DNA from 2 places in the Bacillus sp. 3255 genome. Region 1 is predicted to be linked to the other one. Evidence: riboswitches for the same ligand, from Rfam matches in the RefSeq annotation. Region 1 holds a riboswitch; the other holds the start of a gene.

The links. A riboswitch is a leader RNA that binds a small molecule or an ion and turns the genes downstream of it on or off. The one in region 1 is predicted to bind cyclic di-GMP.
Region 2: it holds a riboswitch for cyclic di-GMP, as region 1 does, so the genes downstream of both, J2X61_RS03580 (hypothetical protein) here and J2X61_RS32050 (putative bifunctional diguanylate cyclase/phosphodiesterase) in region 1, are expected to answer to the same signal.

The regions. Positions count from the first base shown of each region.
Region 1 covers NZ_JAVDUS010000027.1:38,089-43,209, forward strand. Annotated here, with positions in the region: gene J2X61_RS32035 (S-layer homology domain-containing protein) at 1-1,612, shown strand, start outside; gene J2X61_RS32040 (hypothetical protein) at 1,699-1,863, opposite strand; gene ilvA (threonine ammonia-lyase IlvA) at 2,049-3,305, shown strand; cyclic di-GMP riboswitch class I at 3,368-3,455, shown strand; gene J2X61_RS32050 (putative bifunctional diguanylate cyclase/phosphodiesterase) at 3,539-5,062, shown strand.
Region 2 covers NZ_JAVDUS010000002.1:222,119-227,239, forward strand. Annotated here, with positions in the region: gene J2X61_RS03560 (DUF2252 domain-containing protein) at 1-191, opposite strand, end outside; gene J2X61_RS03565 (CBO0543 family protein) at 389-964, shown strand; gene gloA2 (SMU1112c/YaeR family gloxylase I-like metalloprotein) at 1,041-1,448, opposite strand; gene J2X61_RS03575 (exopolyphosphatase) at 1,521-2,435, opposite strand; gene J2X61_RS03580 (hypothetical protein) at 2,571-2,870, opposite strand; cyclic di-GMP riboswitch class I at 2,978-3,070, opposite strand; gene J2X61_RS03585 (MDR family MFS transporter) at 3,173-4,399, opposite strand; partial or broken gene J2X61_RS36565 (IS91 family transposase) at 4,877-5,121, opposite strand, start outside.

The DNA.
Region 1 (5,121 bases):
GCTGCTGTATCAGATTCCATATGGGGCCAAGGGGAAGAAGCTGCCCATTCTGTCGTATATAATGGGCGGATTCTCGCTGAACGCGGAAACAGGCGAGCCGTGGAATCCGGGTCCCCAGCTGGCGGTAGGGAAGCCCCTCACCGACAAACCGCTCGCTGAGCTGCCTGCAGCCACGCTCAATCTAACGAAGGAAGAAGCGGCGAAGAAGGTAGCGGCAGCATTCAACCTCCCGGCAGACTACAAGCTGCAGGAAGCTAGCTATAATGAATCGACGAATCCGGAAACCGGACAGACCGACTCGTACTGGAATTTGAACTGGACGGTCACCTCCGAGAAGGACCCTTCCGGCAAGCTCGGTTCGAGAGGCGCATGGGCGGGAGTGAACAGTACAACCGGAGCAATTACGAGCTTCAACAGCTACATGCCATATGGACCGGAGGGGGATAAGGAAATTGTTGGGAAGATTTCCCTGGATGATGCGGTAGCGAAGAGCGTGGAGTTCGTCAAAAAGCAGATTCCGGCTTACACCGATCAACTGGTGCTGAGCGTTCAAGCGGAGAAAGATATTCCCGCTGAGCAGCTGAAGCATATGCGGAATTGGAACATCAGCTTCAACCGGGTCATCGATGGCGTGATCGCCGGCCAAGAAACTGTATCGGTCAGCATTGACCGCGTGACCGGTGAGATGGTCAGCTATCAGTTCGGTTTGAGCAACATGCCGTATCCGAAGCAGAAACCAGAGGTGTTGGCGCTGGATAAAGCCAAGGATCTGTGGCTCTCCCAATTTGACATCAAACTTAATTATGTTCTGGAGGATGGCGGCTACAATGGCCCGATCCCGTTGGAGAAATACAATGTGATGGTGGCAGCCGGAGAGATGCCTCCGACCGCTGCTGCAGCGAACAAGGACGAGAAGCTGCAGGCTAAGCTGGTCTACACGCTCAACCCCAAATTCAACCGCGAGCCCTTCCTGTTGGATGCGCAAACCGGCGTATGGCGGAACAGCCAAACCGGCGAAACGGTGTCCTTGGATAAAGTGACGGTAAGCGATATTGATAATCACTGGGCTAAGAACGAGCTGCAGCTAATGCTCGATTATCAAGCTTTGGATGTGCAGGATGGCAAAGTGAACCCGGATCAACTGATTAAGCGTGGCGAGCTGGTCAAAATGCTGGTCATTGCCATGAACGGCGGCAACGGCGGCATCTATTACGGAGCTGAACGCAAGGCGTCCTTCGCCGATGTGAGCAACGCTTCGCCGTATTTCGCTTATGTGGAGAATGCCGTGGACCGTGGCTTGCTCGAGGCGGGTACGGAGTTCAACCCGGAAGCGACGCTCGACCGTGAAGAGATGGCGCAGCTGATCGTGAAGGCGCTCGGTTACAAGAGCCTGTCGCAATACGACGGCGTGTTCAATTCGCAGTTCGCTGACGCCGCAGAGCTTAAGGATGTGGGCGTGGCGGCCATCGTGCTAGGGCTGAACATTATGACGCTTACGGACGGGAAGTTCGCACCGCAGCAAGAAGTCTCCAAAGCGCAGGCAGCCAGCGCCTTCTATCGCTTCCTTCAGAAGCGTGCCGAGCTGCAAGAGCCTCCTCGCTACTACTACTAGGATAACGATTCGCTGCAAGTGAAGAGGGCTGCCGGAAGTAGTCGTAACTACTTAAGGCAGCCCCTTTCTATTGCCGTATAACGATCTTAGAACAAAGGAAATACATATTGAACGAGGAAGTACAGAATGCCGAAGGTGATGACGATGTAAGCCGCATACTTGATGAAAGTCGATGCTACTAAGCTGGAATCCGATTTCTTCTCCACATGGCGTTCTTCGATTTCATAGTTGCGTGATGGCTGAGTCGACATAGCGATCACTCCTTTGCAGGTTCTTGTTTCTTTAATACCCTCAGGGATGGGATCTGAAACAGAGACTTTTATGAAGCTTGCGGAACCTTTCCAATAATATTCTCGTACAGCCGCTCTGAGATATGCTACAATAATCTTTAAATTTTTCATTCGCATATTTTGGAGAGAAAGGAAGTAAGAGAAGAATGGTTGTTTCCGGAAAAGTAGGTTTGGAAGAAATTATTAGGGCCAATCATGTGCTCAGCAAGGTGATCGAACCGTCGCCTTTACAACGCAATGAGCTGCTCTCTAACTTGTATGAATGCAACGTTTATTTGAAACGTGAAGATATGCAGGTCGTCCGGTCGTTCAAAATTCGCGGCGCGTACAATGTCATTCAAAGCTTGACGCCTGAGGAACGCGAGGCGGGTGTCGTGTGCGCCAGCGCGGGCAACCACGCGCAGGGAGTGGCGTACTCCTGCAAGCAGCTCGGCATCGAAGGCAAAATTTTCATGCCGACAACGACGCCCCGACAGAAGATTTCGCAGGTGAAGCTGTTCGGCGGGGCTTTCGTCGAGGTGATTCTGACGGGGGACTCCTTCGACGATTCCTCGGCGCAGGCCAAGGCCTATTGTGAGAAAGAGAACAAGGTGTTCATTCATCCGTTCGATGATATTCGCACGATTGCGGGGCAAGGAACGGTCGGTCTCGAAATTATGAACCAAATGTCGGATACGCCGGACTTTATCTTTGCAACAATCGGCGGAGGCGGGCTTGTGGCAGGCGTTGCAACTTATGTGGACAGCGTTTCGCCGTACACGAAGATTATCGGCGTTGAGCCGGAGGGCGCTGCCAGCATGCAGGAGGCACTGAAGCAAGGCAAGGTTGTGACCTTGAATTCCATCGAGAAATTCGTGGACGGCGCGGCCGTGAAACAAGTCGGTGAACTGACGTTCGAGATCTGCAAGGAGAAGCTGGATGACATCGTGATTATTCCGTCCGGTAAGGAGTGCACGACAATCCTTGAGCTGTACAATAACAATGCGATCGTGATCGAGCCGGCGGGTGCGCTGCCCGTTGCGGCGCTTGATGCATACCGGGAGCAAATTCGCGGCAAGAACGTCGTCTGCATCATTAGCGGCGGTAATAACGATATTGACCGGATGCAGCAAATCAAAGAGCGTTCGCTTATCTATGAAGGCCTAAAGCATTACTTTATCCTCAACTTCCCGCAGCGTGCAGGCGCCTTGCGCGAATTTCTGGAGGAGGTACTGGGACCTACGGACGATATTACCCGGTTCGAGTATACGAAGAAGAACAACCGTGACGATGCGCCCGCTCTGGTCGGCATTGAGCTGAAAAACAAAGATGACTACGAGGGGCTCATTGAGCGCTTGTCCCGCAAGGACTATGGATACATCGAAATCAATAAGGACCCGAAACTATTTAATTTACTAATTTAAGTAAAAATAGCCAAAATGAAAGCCTCTGTGATATAGTTATATAGTCCCGTTTTTTACCTGAATATGGTTAAAGGCAAACTTGCCGAAAGGTAAGGACGCAAAGCTCCAGGTCTTAGGTTGCCTTGCAACGATGACGGCTGAGCTGCCGAGAGGATGCAGTTTACCGATACAGGTGCGCCTACGGCTATTCCAAGTGGAATAGCCTTTTTTGATGATTGAATGGAGGTTCCCCGATGAGAAGCTTACTCTTGAAGTGGATTGAACGGATACAGGTGCAGGAACAGCGCTATGTGGGCATTCTGGCCTTCTTTGTACTGACCGTCAATCTGCTTGCAGCCGCTTCTTTCAGATTTACGCCGCTGCTGTTACTGTGGTTGCTGGTTCAAGCCTTGGTCTGCCTCTTGGTTGCCATATGGATCCGCCAACTGCGGCTGACGCAGAGGCAAGAGGAAGAGAAGAGCAAACAGCTTGCGTATTTGGCCTATCATGATACGTTGACGGGTTTGCCTAACCGCCGGTTGTTCGATGACCGGTTGAAGCGGGCCTTGCTGCATGCGCAGCGCAATGAAGAGCTGGCTGCGGTCGTCTTCCTGGATATGGACCGGTTCAAAGAAGTGAACGATTCCTTAGGTCACGCCTATGGGGACCGTCTGATTCGTCAGGCAGCCGATAGATTGCTAGGCTGTCTGCGCGGTTCGGATACGGTCTACCGGCAGGGCGGGGACGAATTTATTATATTGCTTGAAGCTTTCGCCAAGCCGGAGGATGTCAGAGTGGTGGCCTCGCGTATCCAGGCGGTATTGGATGAGCCGTTCATACTGGACGGGAAGCCGGTTATCATCACGGCTAGCATGGGCATTGCCCTGTACCCGCTGGACGGCACCCAGCCCGAGCAGCTTCTGCAATATGCGGACGATGCCATGTATACAGCCAAAAGTCTTGGTAACAACCGCTTCCAATTCTACGCCTCCGAAATCGATGTCATGGTAAAAAGTAAAGCTCACATGGAAAGTGAGCTGCGCACTGCGTTGGAGCGCCAGCAGTTCGAACTGTTGTATCAGCCGCAGTATGAGATCGCGAGCCGCCGGCTCATCGGGATGGAAGTCATCTTGCATTGGGACCAAGCAGGCAAGCGGCTCTCCTCGCCGGTGGACTGGAGGAAGGCGGCCGAAGAGCTGGGCCTTATGGTCCCGATCGGCACATGGGCGATTCGGACGGCGTGCAGGCAGCTGCAAGCGTGGCAGGATGCTGGGCATAAGCCCTTGAGAATGACGATGCCGATCACGGCTTCGCAGTTCAAAGATGCAGGCTTCACGATGGAAGTCGCACAGCTGCTGCAAGAAACGGGCATTGATCCTGGGCTGGTCGAGCTGGATCTGACGGAGAGCATCACATCTTCCAACGTGCAGGAAGCCAGCGAGAAGCTGATTCTGCTGAAGAGGCTGGGCGTGCGCATCGCCATGGATGACTTGAGCACGGGGCTGTTAACGCGAAGCGGTATGGAAGGCTTGCCATTCGACAGTGTGAAGCTGGACAGCACGTTGATCAGGGATTTGGTCGAAGACGACGAGAACAAGCAGCTGGCTGTCGCCATCACGCGCATGGCTGAGCGCTTGGGACTGAAGCTGATTGCGAAAGGTGTCGAAACCGAGGAGCAGCTCGAATATTTGAAGTTTTTGCGGTGTTCGGAAGTGCAAGGACAGTTGTTCAATCCCCCTTTATCCCCGCGCGATTTCCTACGTTTAATGGCCGATTAGATTTTATAATGGGTCATCTAGATTTTATTAACCGATGGTTGTATAATCAGTAATTGGGG
Region 2 (5,121 bases), on a different contig from region 1:
TAAAACAAATAGGCGCTCCCCCGGTAGAATGAAAACGGACTCCCCGCCATCTTCGCGTATTTTTGCAGTCGCTTCGCTTCGGACAGCCCCATGATCTGCCCGTCGAACTCGTCGAGCACACGGCTAAGCAGCTCTTTGCGCAGCCGCTTGTGCGTAATTCGGACGCGTTCGGTTAGCAGCTCCGCCTTCATGCGCAACACCACCTTACTTCTAATAAAATTGGTTATTTATTCATCGTAGCCTGCGCGCCGACAACATGTCAACGCGGCTGTCGTCCATGCCTGCGGCCGCAGGCAAAGGCAGCACCATTCCAATTTTTTCACATGGATCTGTGTAAAATCCTGCAAAATGCACATATTAATAACAAAAACATGCAGGGAGATCTCCAATGACGCCAGAGCAACAGCATGTATTCGAGGAGTTACTTACAAAAGAGAAATCCATCTCAACTTCATGGGTCGATTATTGGCATCAGTTTTCGAACGCCCAGACGTGGCAATTCTGGTTCAACCTAGCTCTACTCCTCCTGCCGCTGGTCGTTCTATGGTTCGCTCTCGACCGTAAGAAAGCATTGCAAATAGGCTTTTATGGGTTCAGTATCCACATGATGGCGACCTATATTCATATGTTTGGCGAAAGAAATTATATATGGGCCTTTCCATACAAAATTGTGCCATACCTGCCGACAAGCATTACGCTGGACGCATCCTTTAATCCGATTGTACTTATGCTGGTATATCAGTGGACCCTGAATCACAAAAAAAATTATTACCTATACAGCGCGATCATGTGCGCTCTCTTCTCGTTCGTCTTCAAACCGCTCCTATCCGTGTTCGACTTGTTTCATCTGTACGGCAGGATGAATTATTTCTACCTGTTCCTGCTTTATTTCCTGGTGACCATACTCGCCAAACTGATTACCGACCTGTTCGTTTCTTTCCAGAAAAACTCGCACCATGCATAGGCACCTATACAAAACAGGGCTATCTGCGCCAGATCATCATGATCTGGCGCAGATAGCCCTTATTATGATCTTGGACCTATGTTGCGTGCCCGTCTGTATATTCCACCAGCTCCAGAGGAAGCCCGTCCGGATCCGCAAAGAACGTATACCGGTCGCCGGTTACCGGATCGATGCGCACGGGCTCGACCGATATTCCTTTGCTCTCCAAGTCTCTCACGCTATCGTCCATATTCGCTACCACGAACGCCAAATGCCGCAATCCCCGCGCCTCAGGCCGGTTCACCCTTAACGGCGGATTCGGGAACGAAAACAATTCAATCTGCTGCTCCGACTCGCCTATCCGCAAATCCAGCTTATACGAATCCCGCTCCGCCCGGTACGTCTCGGCAATCACCGTCATGCCCAGCAGGTCGACATAGAAATGCTTGGAACGCTCGTAATCCGAGCTAATAATGGCTACATGATGAATACGTGCAATGTTCATTCGTTCGTCCTCCCGACTTCGGCAAAAAACCGCATTCCGGGACTCCCCCTCCTGCGGTTCGTTTTACTTATTTTAACCGTCTGCTCTCATCGTTTCAACGATTTTCTGCAGAATGTCCTCAGCTTGCGCATAGTCAACCTGGCAAGTGCCTGCCGCATGGTGGCCTCCGCCGCCGTACTGGAGCATTAACGTTCCGATGTTCGTGTTCGACGAACGGTTCACGATGCTGTGGCCGCAGGCGAATACACAATTTTGTTTGTTACGCCCGTCCACGATCCAGATGGAAACATTTTGCTCCGGATATAACGCATACACCATGAAACGGTTACCCGGGTATATCGTCTCGACGCCGCGAAGGTCGGTAATGACTACATTCCCCTCTGTCCGCGTATAGGTATGCAGCATGTCCCGGTACAACGCATCCAGCTCATAGTACCTGGTTACACGCTCTTTCACATCCGGAAGCTCCATGATTTGATCGACAGTCATGACAGCACAGTGATCCACCAGATCTTCCATCAACTGATAGTTGCTGATCCGGTAGTCGCGGTACCGGCCAAGCCCTGTCCGGGCATCCATAATAAAGGAGAGCAGATCCCAACCTGATGGGTTCAAAATATCGTCTTTGCTGAACTGCGCAGCGTCCGCTTTGTCCACGCCCTGCATAATGTCATCAATATCGCCGAATGTTTCCTTGCCGCCGTAATAATCATAGACAACGCGCGCCGCACTCGGTGCAATGCGGGTTTCCCCTTTGAACGCCACCTTCTCGCCCATCCGCTCCAGCTCGCTGGAGTGATGATCGAACCATAATCCGCAGCCCGGAACGTACGGCACATTCGCCAAAATATCATTCTCCGTTACTTCGATGAGACCGTCCTGCATATCTTTGGGATGAACGAATTTCATTTCATCGACCATTTTCATTTTTTTGAAAAGCATCGCACAGACTAAGCCGTCAAAATCAGAACGTGTGATTAATCTCATCCCATGAATCCCCCTAATGGATAGTGCTTAAGCACTATTCAACCTTATAGAATCCCATTATATCAGCACCTGCCGATGGGTGACAATGATTTTGTCGGATATACGATACAGACGCAAAAAAAAGAACGGCCCGCCCTAAAGAGGCTGTGCCGTTCTCAATTTGAACGTTAATATTTGATAAAGTCTTGTCATGAAGGCTTCGATTTGCGGCATCGCCGGCATTTTCACCGACAGCTTAACTTCGCCTTTCCAATAGAAAATCAAGATGCTGCTGCTTCTTCCATGAAACATTTCAACATCCCAGCAAGCTTCTTTCAGAGAATATTCTTCACGATTAATTAATAGCTTGGGCCCATCTGAGGATGGTACCAAACGGGCAACATGGTTGCCGCAAAGCGATGTTACTTTCTGCTCTTCCTGCAATTCGAACTGCATGCTGCTTGATCCTCCTTTGTAAGATTTGTTGTACGATTCGTTATCACAGCGAAAAACCCCACCTTGGTGAACCGATCGCAGGGGGGTCTAAGTTGAGTACCCAATCGTTCGGCAACTGGCTGGCAACGAGTCCGTTTCGGAACAAGGAAGCCCCTTTAGCTTTGCGTCACTGACTTTCGCCAGCTTTGCCATTTCGAGATGTAATGTGAAGTCTTTTGACATGAAAATGAACTACACTCTCAAGGATAAGGGAAGTTGTTTCGAAAACGTATAGTTCAAAAGAACTAATTTTGCAATTTTATTCATAAAATTTCTTTTTTCGACGTATTTTTTAGGTGCATTTGTAGATTTGTGGCACCTTTCCAGTAAAACAACGATCCAGCCATGATCACAACCGCCATAACCAGATACAAGGTACTGCCGCCATAAGCGACAAGCAGGAAACCGCCCACCCAAGGACCCATGAAATGACCGATATTCGTTAGGGTTTGAGCCCCAAAATAAGTGCCGCGCATATGCTCGGGAGCTAGTTTATCGATCAGCATGTTAGCCGCCGGATAATTCAATATTTCCCCAAGTGTAAAAATCGCCATAGATCCAATCATCCAACCCAGGTTATGCGAGAAGGCGAACCCGATATCCCCGAGAGCGAACATCAGATTACCGGCAACGATCGTCGCAAGGGGCGTATACTTGTCCGAAATCCGCGTGAGCGGAATTTGCAGCGCAATGACAACAATCGCATTCACACTCATGAGGATTGCAAACATATTGACGCCTTCGGCGAAGTTTTGCTCCAAATACTGAGAAAGTGTGACCATCACCTGCGAATAACCGATGGCGCCGATAATGCCGCCGAGGATATAGAAGCGAAACGTAATATCCTTGTGTACGACCCGCAAGGCAGAGACGAATGTCACCGGCTGCTTCTTCTCGCCTTCAATTTGTTTAATCCCGAATACGATAAGCAGAACATAGAGCGTGACCGCATAGATGAAGTAGACAATGCCAGTGAGCAGAAAAGGCAGCGCCCCATCCATCGTTGCAAAAAATGCCCCCAATAGCGGCCCTACGGCAACGCCCACATTGATTGCCATATATCTCATTGAGAACACGCGCAGCCTTTTGGCCGGCTCCGTCAAGTCCGCCATCAACGCCTGCGACACCGGCTCATAGAACGAGCGGCATAAGCCGTTCAACATATTAAGCAGCATGAACAGAATCGGCAGTTTCACGAGACTGAACCCGACGAATACGACCGCCCATCCGAAAAGTGCCGCTAACATAATGATGCGTCTGCCGAACCGGTCGGATAAATTGCCCCCGATGAAGCCCCCTACGGTCCCAGCTAACGAACCCATGCCGATGACGATACCGATCATAACCGCACTCATCGATGTATGCTTGGCCAAATAAATCGCCAGAAAAGGCAAGCTCATGGAAGATGCCGCTCTGGCCATGACCGTTCCAAGTATTAACGTATGTACAATCGGATGATACGAACCAAGAAAACCGCGCAATCGATTCATCAGGATGGACTCCTCTAGCTATTAATTTACCTACGGTCAAGACATCAAAAACCCATTATACACGAAAAACGGCGTTCCGTGTTCTTTTTTGTCTAAGATTGTCCGTCAGGAAAACCCTGATTCAAGTATGAAGAATCTATACAAGAAAGCTCGGCTCCTCTAAGAGAGCCAAGCCTCTACCGAGAGTCCCGCCCATAGTGGGAATTTCTCCTGTTACATGCAGCCTGGCGAATCCTCGAATGCTGAATAACAGGAATTCCTCCCGTTATTCAGCCCGTACTCGCAGCCTTTACGCGAAATGGGGATGAATGAACGGGAGGAATTCCCTTTATTCGTACAACTGGGCTAAATTCCTCGCGAATAACGGGAGAAATTCCAGTTACGACCTGCGGCTGACCAAGAAAAGCTCGGCTCCCTCAACGAGAGAGCCCCGCCCCGCCGCAGTTTAAGAAAAACCGTCAGGGAATATCGCCCTGACGGTCCGATCTTATGCTTCTTCTCAAAATGTTCTTTAATCATCCGTACGGCCTCGTCCATGAACTCTTTCAACATTTTTCTATCCAGCAAAAAAGATTCCACAGCCCTTCATCGATTGTAAATACCGCATGTCGATGATTCACCTGGAATACATCCTTTGTTAGTAATCGGCTCCATTCTTCCGTTTCGGGGATCTCCGCAGCCACGAAATTTCTGTACTTCTTTCACTGCGTTAGGTCGAATAA